Regions from separate parts of the Lysinibacillus parviboronicapiens genome, predicted to be linked through region 2. Evidence: riboswitches for the same ligand, from Rfam matches in the RefSeq annotation. Region 2 holds a riboswitch; the other holds the start of a gene.

Region 1 (7,273 bases), 320 kb from region 2:
CTGAGCGTTTAATGCAAAAATGGTTTGTCAATAAGGGTTCACAAAGTACAAAGCCTATTCCACCAGAACTGTATCATATGCTTGATCATGTACTGATGTTTGAAGATAAGCTTGAAGAGGAAATTGAAATGGATGGAAATTATTACACGTTCACGATTAGCCCGCTCTATAGTGGGGAATTGATACGTGGAGCGGTGGCTGTTATTCGGGATATGACAGAGCAGCATCGTCTAGAAAAGCTCCGATCTGATTTTATTGCCAATGTGTCGCATGAGTTACGCACGCCAATTGCGATGCTCCAAGGCTACTCTGAAGCCTTGATGGATGATTTCATTCAAGATCAAGAAGAACGCAATGAAATTACTAAAATCATTTACGATGAATCCAAGCGGATGGGACGCCTAGTTACGGACTTATTGGATCTTGCCCGTATGGAATCTGGACATATGACGCTCTACAAAGATGAGTTACCGATTAACTCTACATTCGAGCGTATTACACAAAAATTCGCGCAAGTCGCAAAGGAAAAGCATGTGCAACTAATTTTCGATAGTGAATTTAATGATGATGCGATAATAAGCATAGATGAAGACCGTATTGAGCAAGTGTTAACCAACTTAGTTGATAATGCACTGCGTCATACGGATGAAGGATCAGTGATCGTGACAGTGGAGAAGGAACCAACCTTTGCCAAGATTTCTGTACAGGATACAGGACATGGCATTCCTCAGGATGATTTGCCATATGTCTTTGAACGCTTCTATAAAGCAGATAAAGCACGTACGCGATCGAAAGGTGGCACAGGTCTTGGGCTTGCTATTGCCCGAAATATCGTCAAGGCACATTCCGGAAATATTATGGTCGATAGTGTCTTAAAAAAAGGTACGACGTTCACGTTTTATTTACCATTCGATTAACTTTTTTACGCTACATGACAACGTAGGCGATCACACATAGTCGTGTATGTGTAACGACGACTAATGATTTATTATAGTGAAACAGTAAAATTGCGATGTAAAGATAGATAAAGTGTAACTTCTTTGAAGGTTAGACGACAAATACTATAAGAACGGGGGTGGAGTGCTTTGAATGACTCCGTGTTCCATCGACTATACGATGCATACCATCAAGACGTGTTCCAGTTCCTAATTTATTTAGTGAAAAACCGTACACTTGCTGAGGATTTAGCGCATGAAGTGTATGTTCGTGTGCTGCGCTCATATGATAACTTTGCAGGGAATAGCAGTGAGAAGACATGGTTATTTGCTATTGCAAAAAACGTAGCCATCGACCATTTTAGAAAGCAGGCAGTACGCCAAAAACATTCACTTGATTTTTTTGACTGGGAAACGGAACAATTACATTCAACCACGCCATCACCGGAAGAATTACTACAGGCCAGTGATGAATTTTTACAGGTAGAATCAGCGCTTGAAAACTGTACAGGCGACCAAAAAATGGTCATTATTATGCGTTACTTCCAAGACTTATCAATTGCTGAAACAGCGCAAATATTAGATTGGACAGAAGCAAAAGTAAAAACGACGCAGCATCGAGCCATTAAATTTTTAAGACAACAGTTACAACCGGTTAGTGAACAGGAGGCGAAACGGCAATGACTCATAAACAGTTTGACGAAGACCAACTTGAACAGGTATTGAACAACGCCCCTAAGCTATCTGACCACCGTTCGAAAGACGAAGTGTTGCAACGTTTGTTGGCAGATGCGCGTTTGCAGGACAATAGCCATCTTCAAGCGGCTGTGCAAGGACCAATTGAAAGCCAACTAACAACGCATGAGGTTAACGAGAAACAAGATTTTATACAAGCAGAGAATAAAGATTTACCGATAACGAAACGTAAATATAAAAAAATACCCCTATTTATGAGTGTTGCTGCTGTTTTTGTGCTGACTTTAATAGCAGGGTCCATGTTTGTTAACAATAATGATTCGCCTAAAGATCAAGCAACTCCTGATAGTGCAACGTTTTCTAGCATGCCGGAAAATAGGGCTACAAAGGAAATTGAAAGTAGTGACAATGTAATGGATTCCAGTATCGTTGCCGAACATACTCGGATGATGTCGCTCCGAACATCTGTATACGAAGAAGACTTAACAGATGCCGTCGTGTTCCGCATTGGTTTAGCCGGAGGAAAAGCAGCGGAGAGTGTACCCATGACGTATATTATTCCGAATGAGCGCGTTGTAGCTGATTTTGGCAAGGAAAAGCCTACATCTTTGCAAATGTATGAAAAATACGCTCCTCAAATAGATGAAGAAGCAATGGGCTTTACAAACTACCATCCATATAAGGGTGAGTTGGAAGAAAAAGGCGAAACACTTGTGCATGTATTACCTAAAAAAAATGCCTATGATATAGCTTCTGCCTCGGTAAGTAAGTATCTAGGGTCGTTAAAGGACACTTTCTCAGACTCTGATTATAAGGAAATTGCCTTTGAAAATGCAGATGGCACGGCTTATGAGTTTTCGCAAGTGGGTGAACCAAGTGAGCCAATGGCGTTGATACCAAGAGAACATTATAATTTTTATGTATATACTGAAACAAATGGCACAGAGTATTTATCGCCAGATTTCCGTAAAACGTTTTCAACCGTAACAGAGGCACTTACAGACATGCGCCATAAAAACGATGATGTATATGTTTCAGCAATACCAGAAAATGTGAATTATACGGTGAAGGAAGAAGCGGATGGTGTCGTTGTAACTTTTGATGTGGAACTTGATCTAATGACAATGGATGCAGTTCGTGCAACACAGCTAATCGAGGCAATGATGCTAACGGCTGCGAGCTTCGATAAGAAATTGCGCTTAGATAATGTTGTACAGGACAGTTGGGAGGGCTTTGATTTAACAAAGTACTTACCAATGCCAGTAGGGGCAAATAAGCAATATATGCCGGAATGACGGAACAGCTATCCTTTAAAGGGTAGCTGTTTTTTTATGTAAGAATAAAACATTGGAAGTAATGGGATATAGGCATATTAACAACGTGTTGCATTAATACTGACAAACTTAATCGGATTTTTTAAGCAGAAGTATTTACTTTTTGTTAATAATTCATTATAGTAAAGCTGTAAGATAAAATAATATTGATTCATCTTCGGGGCAGGGTGAAAATCCCGACCGGCGGTAATAGAATCGTAAATCGCTATTGTAGCATACATACAATAGCTCGAAAGATTTACTACAAGATTCTTCAGCCCGCGACCTGTGCAAATCTTTTTTTGCATGGCTGACTTGGTGCAATTCCAAGGCCGACAGTTATAGTCTGGATGGGAGAAGATGGAGGTACGATCGTCATTCGATGTTGCGAATTTTAGCTATAATCGAGCGTTTTTTCAGTGTGGATTTTGCACAGTAAACGCAAAAAAATAGCTAATAATGGCGTTTTTTAACCTTGCCTATTCTCCCTTATGCTAGTTGTGCATAGGGGTTTTTTCGTGAACTGGAATTGATAGTATCGTTGCCTTTCTTCTTGCGAGATTGAATCAGCAAAGAGGAGAGAGCTTTACAATGAAAAAAAATGTCAAACTTCAGTCGTTTATTACGATTGGTATGCTAAGTAGTATTTCGTTTTTACTAATGCTTTTTAATTTCCCAATTCCGCCATTTCCAGCGTTTCTAGAGGTGGATTTCAGTGACATGCCTGCACTTATCGCGGCGATCACGATGGGGCCAGTAGCAGGTATTTTAGTAGAATTATTTAAAAATGTCCTAGACTGGATTTTCTCAGGCACACCAACAGGCGTACCAGTTGGTCACCTTGCAAACTTTGCAACAGGCATTCTATTTATATTACCAGTAACGTTTATCTTTAATCGTTTTAAAACAGTTGCAGGTCTTGTCGGAGGGTTAGTTGCTGGAACGATTGTGATGGCAGTAGGTATGAGCCTTTTAAACTATGCGATATTTTTACCAATGTACACTTACTTCTTAGGCATGGAGCCAGTCGTTGGAGATTCTTTATATACAATGATTGTAGCGGGTATTTTACCGTTCAACATTGTAAAAGGTATTTTATTAACGGCCATCATGGCATTACTATTCACTACAATGCGTAAATGGATTGAACGTCAACGTCAAATGTATAGCACAAAATAATAGATCGAACCTCGAGTGTGTAGATGCTCGAGGTTTTTTTATGAGATTTTGGGAGCGCTGGATGCAAGCTTAGAATGACGGATAGAAAGCCGAAAGTGAAGGATAGAAAGCTCGAAAATACGGATAACAGCACGAGACAGTAGATATTCTGCTGGTCAACTAGAGATTGTCTAGTCGGAAATCTTAATTTCATGTACAATAAGTGTGAGTTTAGAATGTTGAGGAGTATGAAGAGATGAGTCAAAAGAACGGACAGTGGTCCAGTAAATTGGGATTTATTTTAGCATCGGCAGGAGCGGCAATTGGGCTAGGCGCAATATGGAAGCTGCCATATGTCACGGGTCAAAGTGGTGGTGGTGCATTTTTCCTTATTTTTGTGTTATTTACATTGTTGATTGGTTTGCCGATGCTATTATCAGAATATATTTTAGGACGTGGTACACAGTCAGAGGCTGTAACAGCGTATAAAAAAGTTGTACCTACGAAACAGGGCTGGGCATGGGTTGGCCGTATGGGTGTGCTTGGTTGTTTTCTGCTATTAACTTTTTACAGTGTAGTAGGAGGCTGGATTTTTGTTTATAGCGGCCTTGGTGTGACGGGAGCGGTGATTGATCCCGCAGTGAACCCTAGTGATCTATTTGCTAACATTATAGGGACGCCTTGGATTACACTGCTTGGCTTGGGATTGTTTACGCTGGCAAATGTACTTGTTATCTCACTTGGTGTGCAAAATGGAATTGAAAAAGCAAATAAGTGGATGATGCCATTATTATTTTTAATGTTCGTTGTACTTGTAGTGCGTGCGTTAACGTTAGATGGAGCCATGGAGGGGGTTAAGTTCTTCTTGTGGCCCGACTTTACACATATTACAGGAAAGGCGTTGTTAGAGGCTTTAGGACAATCATTCTTTGGCTTGGCCGTCGGATTTTCATGCCTTGTGACGTATAGCTCGTATTTGAAAAAAGATGTTAGCTTACCGAATTCGGCAGGATCAGTGGTGATACTAACTGTGCTTGTGTCATTTTTTGCTGGTCTAGCAATTTTTCCTGTTGTCTTTGCCTTTGATTTAGAGCCTGCATCTGGACCAGGGTTATTATTTATGGTGCTGCCAACAGCTTTTAGTCAAATGCCATTTGGTGAAATATTTTTAGCGATGTTTTTATTGCTGTTTTTATTTGCTACACTGACATCGTCCTTTAGTTTATATGAAATAATAGTAGCGGCATTTATTGAAAAATGTCAGATGTCACGTTCTGCATTGACATTGTTACTCGGTGTGGTTGTATTTATCGCTGCCATTCCATCAGCTTTATCATCAAGTCTATTAGCAGATGTATCGATTTTTGGAAAAACAGTTTTTGATGCAACAGATTTTTTAGTGTCAAATTTAATGTTGCCATTAGGTAATTTATTGATTGCCATTTTTATTGCTTATGTGGTTGATAAGGAATTTGTCAAAAAAGAATTACTGATAGGCAGTCAAATGGGGCAAGGGTATTTTAGGACATACCGCTTGTTAATGTTAATTGTAGTGCCGATTGTCATTAGTGTTGTCATGTTAAATATGCTGCTAAAATTTTAAATTAAAAAGGGCGTACTCATTCATTTGAATACGCCCTTTGTGTATATTAATATTCACTTAGCGATAACTCGCCAGACCAGCCTTCTTTGATGATTTGCTTCGCTTCATCCTCGCTTTTCGCAATTGGGAATATTTTATCACATTGGGAAATAGCAAATAAGTTAAGGATGAAGTCATCAACGACAATAATGGCAATTCTTTTTTCATTAACAGAAACTTTCTTGGCAAAATTGACAATCATACCAAAGCCTGTACTATCAATATTCGTTACTTTTTGCATATCGATAATGTAGCCGTGCTTAGTTTCTAATTTCAAAGCTTGAAGATCCTTTTTAATATCCTCGATTACCCCATATTCCAAATCACCAGTAAAGGTAATGACAATATAATTAGCCTTTGTGCTAATATCCATTGCAATTTTTTTCTGAGCCATACTATAACGCCTCCATGTTTCTTTTCGTGTTTGGTGTTCTTTTATTACAGATTAAAACTTAAATTTATTTACTTCATGCTGTAATTTATGGGCGATTGCTGCTAAATCGTCTGAACTTTGTGTGATTTCTGCCACTGTTGCATATTGTTCTTCTGAGGTTGCTGCAATTTCTTCGGTAGCAGCAGCTGAATCCTCAATAATTCTTGAAATATCTTGAATGGCTTGTTGGACACCGAGAGAATTGTCGTTGACATGAGCGAAGGCAGCTTTCATCTGTTTAACGCCTACTTCGGTTTCTACCACCTTTTCAACAATTTCTTTTAAGGCACTCCCTCCTTTATTAATGATTGTCACTTGTTCTTCTACAGCTAATAAGTTACTTTCCATTGTACGAACTGTCACGGATGTTTCTGCTTGAATATCATTGATTAAATTCGTTATTTGTCCTGAAGCTAAACTAGATTGCTCTGCTAACTGACGAACCTCTGAAGCTACCACTGCAAAGCCTTTTCCTTGGTCGCCTGCACGAGCTGCTTCAATAGCCGCATTGAGCGCAAGTAAATTTGTTTGCTCAGCAATACCTGTAATGACTGTAATAATTCCACCAATTTCTTCAGAGCGCTTACCAAGCTTTTGAATAGAATCAGTAGCATAAGAGACTGTTTTTGTTACCGCGCTTAAGTGTTTAATGGCTTCATTGATTGCCTCGTCACCTTTACGTGCAATATGTGTTGAAGCTATTGCGTTATTTAAAGTTTCTTCGGCCTTTTGTAAACTATGAGTTACTTCATCAATCGTTTTTTGCATCATATTCACAATTCTTTCAGATTGATCTGATTGTGTCGTAGTCCCGACAGCTATTTCGTTCATTGTTAACGCAATTTGGCTGGCTGCTTCACTTGTGAGATGTGATGATTCTGCTAAAGAATTAGAAGAGCTTGCAATTTGGTTGGCACTGCCGGCCACAATGGTCATTGTTTCGCCTAAGCGATTTTTCATATCACTAAAGGCTTGGGCTAAATCTGCAATCTCATCTTTTCCTTTTGGTTGTAATAATTTGACGTTTAAATTTAAGTTGGCAAGTTCTCGGGCATTTGTACTAAGTATATTGATAGGTGTAATAATTTGACGTTGT
Region 2 (7,273 bases):
AACGATAGTTGGTAGATTGTTTTTTTTATAGACATATGTTAGATTAGTAAATACTATTAACGTTCGAAAGGAGGCAAAAGCGATGGAAACTGTATTCAGAAATGGTCTGATGGAAAAAGAAGTAAAATTATGCCTGTATTCAGTGAATTTGCTTGCTAAGGGAGAAGTCTGCCCTTTTTTAAGCAAATTTCATATCGAAAACAGTTACCGAAGCACTTTGCCTTCATGATTTAGCATTTGTAGCATAGACATATGTGAATCAATATTTACACAACAAGGCGCCGGTTCTGTACGGCGCCTTGTTGCGTGCTATTGTAAGTTTACTGCCCATACTTTATATAGTTTAAGCAATTTGAAGGCGCCGATATTCGGCGTCTTTTTGTGTTTTAAAGGAGTGGAAAAGAGATGTGTAACCTTATATGTCCTTTTATTTTTTGAGCTTGAGAGCTTGGAGAAAGAACGGATGAATTTTTATAAGGAAAGAGTGATAAAGATGTTACTGCACTTAAAAGGAATTTGTAAAAGTTACTTGGGCGAAACGATTTTGTCCAATATTTCAATGAAAATAGAACGAGGGGAAAAAATTGGTCTTGTTGGTGTCAATGGAGCGGGTAAATCAACCTTACTAAAAATTATTGCTGGCGATACACCCTCTGATCAAGGGGAAATCAGTATTGGGAAAGCAATGAAAATTGGCTATTTGCGTCAACATAGTGGACTACAAATGGACAATACTATTTGGTGTGAAATGTTAAATGTCTTTGCCGAGTTGCTCGAAGTTGAGAAACAGCTGCGACAGTTGGAAAAGACTATGAGTGATCCTTCTTTGGAGGGTAACGCCGTAAAGTTTGACGACATAATGAATCGCTATGCAACAAAATCACAATGGTTCATGGAACAAGGTGGATATGAAATAGAAGGGAAAATCAGGCGTATGTTAAGTGGCATGGGCTTTCAAAATAGATCCATGAATACCCAGATTCATAAGTTAAGTGGCGGCCAGAAAACGAGACTTGCACTCGCTAAAATTTTGCTGCAGCAACCAGATTTACTGATGCTGGATGAGCCGACTAACCATTTGGATTTTACTACTTTAACTTGGTTAGAAGGCTATTTACGTTCATATCCAGGCGCTATTCTAGTCGTTTCACATGATCGCTACTTTTTAGATACCCTTGTTAACGTGATTTATGAAATTGAACGAACAGAAGCGAGGCGATATACAGGTAATTACTCGAAATATGTGGAGAGTAAAGTGAAAAATCGTGCGATTCACGCAAAAAAATATGACTTACAGCAGCAACAAATTGGAAAAATGGAAGATTACATCCGACGTAATATTACAATGGCAACGTCTTCTAAAAGTGCAAAAAATAAGCGTAAGCAGCTTGAGAGAGTGAAGCGATTAGAGCAACCACTCAAAAACCTAAAACTGCTACAGTTGTCCTTCCCGTTGGAGAAAACATCCCATAAAGATGTGTTACAGGTTCGCGATATCAGCATCTCCTTTAGAGAAAATTATGAGCAAAAGTCGCTCATGCAACATATAAATTTCCAGCTACAGCGGGGTGACAAGGTAGCATTAATAGGTCCAAATGGAATTGGAAAGTCAACACTGTTGAAGACTTTACTAAAGGACTATCAACCAGACAGTGGTGTTATTGAGTGGGGGCATGGTGTATCGATTGGCTATTATGATCAGGAACAAGCCACGTTACATCCAGATAATACGGTCTTAAATGAGGTTTGGAGTAGGTTTCCCCATATCGAAGAAGCCAGTATTCGTTCGGTACTTGGGAATTTCTTGTTTACTAGTGAGGATGTCTTTAAAAAAATAGCATCGCTGAGCGGTGGTGAAAAAGCACGTGTGGCGTTAGCTAAGTTGATGTTGCAAAAAGCGAATGTGCTCATGATGGACGAACCAACAAATCATTTAGATTTGTATAGTAAAGAGGTATTAGAACAAGCACTATTAAATTATGAGGGCACACTATTTTTTATATCACATGATCGTTATTTTCTTAATAAATTGGCCAATAAAATGTTGGAATTACAGGCAACTGGAGTCATTGTATTTAATGGTAATTATGATGACTATGTGAGTGCTAAATCACAAAATGACAAACAGTCGCTATTGCTGAACAATTAACAATATGCTGAATATGCCGAGAGGGCCTCCAAATTCAAAATAGTGGCCATAGTAATATAGATTTAAAAACAAAAACCATATGAAAAGAGGAATATAGATATGTCTAATGAAAATCGAATTGTTGTAATTACTGGAGCAGGTAGTGGAATTGGAAGAGCTACTAGTATTAAATTTGCCGAACATGGCTACAAAGTCGTAGTAGTTGATTTTAACGAAGTGACAGGGGAAGAAACGCTTGCGCTGATTCGTAATCATGGTGGAGAAGGTCTGTTTATCAAAGCGGATGTTTCAAAGGTAGAAGATGTTGAAAATTATGTAAATCAAACTGTGGATACTTATGGTCGTATTGATGTATTTTTCAATAACGCAGGCATTATCCAAAAGTTTGCACCCTTCACCACTGTTGAAATGGAAGAGTATGATCGGATTATGGATATTAATGTGAAAGGAATTTTCCTTGGTATGAAATATGTCATTCCTGTAATGGAAAAGCAAGGAAAAGGAGCAATTATAAATACGGCTTCTTCTGCTGGAATTCGTCCAGAGCACAGTATCGCTGTTTATTCTGCTAGTAAACATGCTGTCATCGGCTTAACGAAGGGGGCAGCGATAGAATTCGCCAATAAGGGTATTCGTATTAATGCCGTATGTCCTGGAGGAATCGTTACACCACTGTTCAAAAGCGTTGGTGAAACACTTGAAAAATCAGGGTATGTGCCAGAAGAAATGTCGCGTGTACGCATGGGGCGTCATGGTGAGCCAGAAGAAGTGGCAGAAGCTGTATTATTCCTAGCTTCTGATAAATCAAGCTTCATGGCTGGGGCCGTGATCACAGTAGATGGCAGTTTAACGGTGTAAAATCCTGTTTTACTTTATAAATCAAGTAACTGAGCTACTCCTCGGTTAGCTAATTGTTAGTCAGTCACATCTTTGGGGAAGGATCGCTTTGCGCTTTCTTTTGACCAGGGATGTGGCTGTTTTTGTCTTCACTTATGACCAAGCCGTTTTAAATGTAATAGCACTGTTAGCTAAAAAATTTTTGGTGAAATGTAGATATTAAAATAAAATAGTGTTATCGTAAGAACTAGCTAAATAAAAATATTCTTCGGGGTAGGGTGAAATTCCCAATCGGCGGTGATGAAGCAATTCAAAGTCCGTGAGCGCAAGCTGATTTGGTGCAAATCCAAAACCGACAGTTATAGTCTGGATGGGAGAAGGGTAAAAGTGTAAGCTTTTTAAATTCGTATGAGTTTATAAGGTCTATTTGCGTACGCTTTTATAAATTCACTTCCCATCATCTTCGTTGGGGAGTTTTTTTGTTCCTACTAACAGGAACGATAGTAGTTAGCTAAAATTAAATAGCGTGAAATGTTCTTCGGGGTCGGGTGAAATTCCCAATCGGCGGTGATGAAGCAATTCAAAGTCCGTGAGCGCAAGCTGATTTGGTGCAAATCCAAAACCGACAGTTATAGTCTGGATGGGAGAAGAACAATGAGATGGCAACCTATTAAAAATTGTGATATTTCTTAGGTTTATTTGTTGACGTCTTATCGTATTAAATCTCCCAAACCCCTTACTTGAAAGGGGTTTTTTGTTTTTTTAGAAGGATTGGCTGATAGGACTATCGAAGTGACGGATAGAACCGCTGAAGTGACGGATAGCAATCGAATCATCGAATTATAGAAGAGAAGGTGGGTGACAAAATGTTTACAGGGATTATAGAGGATGTTGGCGTCATTAAAACCTTGCAAAACAATAAGCAAAGTATGAAAATAACAGTTATTTCTCCAAAGATAGTAGATGATGTGAGGCTTGGTGATAGTATTGCGGTCAATGGTGTCTGTTTAACGGTGACGCAATTTAATGAGCAAGAGCTGACGATGGACGTGATGCCTGAAACGGTGAAAGCTACAAACTTAGTACAGCTCACAGTTGGCGATGCGGTGAATTTAGAGCGGGCCATGCCGGCAGATGGGCGTTTTGGTGGTCATTTTGTGTCTGGGCATGTTGATGGTGTGGGAAAAATTTTATGCAAGCGACCGATGGCAAATGCCGTTTACATTGATATTGCACTCTCGCAGGAATTGTCGAGCTATTGTATACCAAAGGGCTCTATTACAATCGACGGTACGAGTTTGACGCTCTTTCATGTTGAACAGAACAGTGTCACCGTTTCACTAATTCCTCATACGTACAAGGAAACGATTTTAGGTATGAAAAATGTTGGTGCATCCGTCAATATAGAGACCGATTTGGTTGGTAAATACATTATTCATCAGCTACAGCGTGGTCAGGCAACATCCGCAATAACGCGCGAGTATTTAGCGAAACATGGATTTTAGGAGGCGATCAATTGTTACATTCAATTGAAGAAGCATTAGAGGATTTAAAACAAGGCAAAATGATTGTCGTGGTGGATGATGAAGATCGTGAAAATGAAGGGGACCTACTGGCACTTGCGGAGTTTATGACGCCTGAAACCATAAACTTTATGGCGACATATGGTAGAGGGCTCATTTGTACGCCAGTTTCACAGCAAGTCGCTCAAAAATTAGCGTTGCAACCAATGGTGGTCAACAATACTGATAATCATCAAACAGCATTCACCGTTAGCATTGATTACAAGAATACAACAACCGGCATTAGTGCCTATGAACGGGCAATGACCATTCAAAAAATGCTTGAACCTCAAACGCAAGCCGCTGATTTTCGTAGACCGGGGCATGTTTTCCCGCTAATTGCGAAAGACAATGGTGTCTTAGAACGCAGAGGACATACCGAGGCTACTATCGATTTAGCGAGACTGTGCAACAGTATTCAAGTAGGCATTATCTGTGAAATCATGGGGGATAATGGCGAAATGCTGCGTTTTAACGACCTCGTTCACTATGCAAAAAAACATCATTTGAAAATGATTTCAATTGAGGCTTTAGCGACATATCGACGCAAACAAATAAGTGTAGCAAATACAATAACAGTTTAGAAGAGGGGCAACAATGATGGGAAAAACTTTTGAAGCACAATTAATCGGCACAGACTTAAAAATCGCAGTAGTAGTAGGGCGATTCAATGAATTTATTACAAGTAAATTATTAGATGGCGCAATGGATGGGCTAAAACGTCATGGCGTACCTGAAGATTTGATAGATGTTGCATGGGTGCCAGGTGCATTTGAAGTGCCATTTATTGCTAAACAACTAGCAGACACTAAGAAATATGATGCCATCATCGGGTTAGGAACAGTCATTCGTGGCTCTACAACACATTATGACTATGTGTGTAACGAATCTGCCAAAGGTATTGCGAGCGTATCGCTTTCCACAAATGTTCCAGTTATTTTTGGAATTGTGACAACTGAAAATATCGAGCAAGCAATCGAACGTGCTGGTACTAAATCGGGTAATAAAGGTTATGATGCAGCAATGTCCGCTATTGAAATGGCGAATTTGAAAAAAATGATCGGGGGAACCCAATCGTAAATAGTATTACAAATATGTCCTAAACGCCGGAAATCCCATGGATGAATGTTTCGTTTTATTGCATAGTATTAAATTTCATGGGAAAAATATTTGTAAGTGTATAAATGTATACTCTTTTCATTTATGCACTAACTTCTGGCTAAGTAGGAGATGACGAACATCAATGGAACAGGTAATCACTATAAAAACATTGAAAGAACTGTTTCAACGTTCTGCGGATGTACTTTTTGAACAATATAACTTCAATCAACACAAAGTACATTTTATTACATGTGATTCGATGATCGATCAGCAGCTACTGAATAGCGTCATAGTTCAAAGACTCCAATCTCTGTTCGAAGATATATCAGCGGAATTGCAAGAAGACAACATTCTAAAGGATTTACACATTCCTAATCTTCAAAAAGTAAAGACCAAAGAGGATGCCATTACACTTGTGTATACGGGCCATGTTTTACTTTACTTTGAAAAAGAAAACTTTCTGTTTTCAAGTAATATTGCCGATAAACCAAATCGAAAACCTGAAGAAACAAGACTTGAATTAATTGTTAAAGGGCCGAGAGATGATTTCATTGAAGATGTTTTTATTAATATTGCCTTAATACGGAAACGAATACCTACAAATTCATTGAGCGTGGAGACGATGGAAATTGGCAAGCGTTCCAAAACAACAGTTGCTGTTTTATATTTTGAGGATATAGCAAATAAAAATATGCTGGGCATAATAAAAAATCAATTAAACCAAGTGGATATAGATGTTGTGTTTAGTGGAGATTTGTTGATGGAAAGGCTTGAAAAAAACGATAAAGTTTTTCCGAGACATGACTATACGGGTCGCCCTGACTTCGCATTGCAAGCTTTATCGCGAGGGCGGATTGTCATTCTGATTGATGGCGTGTCATATGCCATCATTACGCCTGCCAATATGTTATTACTATTTAAAATAGGTGAAGATAATGATTATCCAATCGTAGTGAGCTCTTTGGAAAGATTGCTACGCATAGTAGCGATTTTAATCAGTATACTGATGCCAGGTTTTTGGCTTGCCCTGTCAACATTTCATCAAGAGCAATTACCGGTGCTACTGTTAGCTACTATTGTTCAATCGAGAACAGGACTGCCATTTCCAACCGTTATAGAGATACTACTTATGTTATTTATGTTTGAATTATTCCGTGAAGCTAACTTACGTCTTCCATCTGTCATCAGTGGAACAATGAGTGTTGTGGGGGGATTAATAATTGGCGATGCTGCTATTAAAGCAGGGGTCACTAGCCCTTCCATGGTTGTAGTAATTGCGATTTCAAGTATTGCAGCCTTTACACTTGTCAATCAATCCTTTGTAACGGCAATGAGTATTTTCCGATTAATTATTGTGATAGCCTCTGCCTTTTTGGGTTTATTTGGTTTCTTTATGTCACTGTTCTTCATTATTCTTTATGCGGCAAATATTCGAGTATTGGGTGTACCATACTTAAATATTGCAGCAGAGTTTAATTGGCAAGATATTAAAAAATCTCTAGTACGTGCAACACCAAAAGGATATAGTAAACGGCCTGAATTTTTAAATCCACAAGATAAGACACGGGCACCAAGTAAGAACTAATACATGGTTTCGTTTTAAGACCAGGATTCGAGTGCCTGG

What was found. A riboswitch is a leader RNA that binds a small molecule or an ion and turns the genes downstream of it on or off. The one in region 2 is predicted to bind FMN.
Region 1: another riboswitch for FMN. It lies ahead of C9J31_RS06650 (ECF transporter S component); the one in region 2 lies ahead of ribE (riboflavin synthase).

What each region holds. Positions count from the first base shown of each region.
Region 1 is NZ_CP073713.1:1,410,959-1,418,231, forward strand. It holds gene C9J31_RS06635 (ATP-binding protein) at 1-917, shown strand, start outside; gene sigX (RNA polymerase sigma factor SigX) at 1,086-1,619, shown strand; gene C9J31_RS06645 (RNA polymerase subunit sigma) at 1,616-2,926, shown strand; FMN riboswitch at 3,115-3,310, shown strand; gene C9J31_RS06650 (ECF transporter S component) at 3,536-4,123, shown strand; gene C9J31_RS06655 (sodium-dependent transporter) at 4,359-5,705, shown strand; gene C9J31_RS06660 (STAS domain-containing protein) at 5,752-6,138, opposite strand; gene C9J31_RS06665 (methyl-accepting chemotaxis protein) at 6,190-7,273, opposite strand, start outside.
Region 2 is NZ_CP073713.1:1,729,853-1,737,125, forward strand. It holds gene C9J31_RS08145 (hypothetical protein) at 83-229, shown strand; gene C9J31_RS08150 (ABC-F family ATP-binding cassette domain-containing protein) at 494-2,149, shown strand; gene C9J31_RS08155 (SDR family NAD(P)-dependent oxidoreductase) at 2,249-3,007, shown strand; FMN riboswitch at 3,247-3,372, shown strand; FMN riboswitch at 3,517-3,642, shown strand; gene ribE (riboflavin synthase) at 3,853-4,491, shown strand; gene ribB (3,4-dihydroxy-2-butanone-4-phosphate synthase) at 4,503-5,132, shown strand; gene ribH (6,7-dimethyl-8-ribityllumazine synthase) at 5,149-5,628, shown strand; gene C9J31_RS08175 (spore germination protein) at 5,792-7,234, shown strand.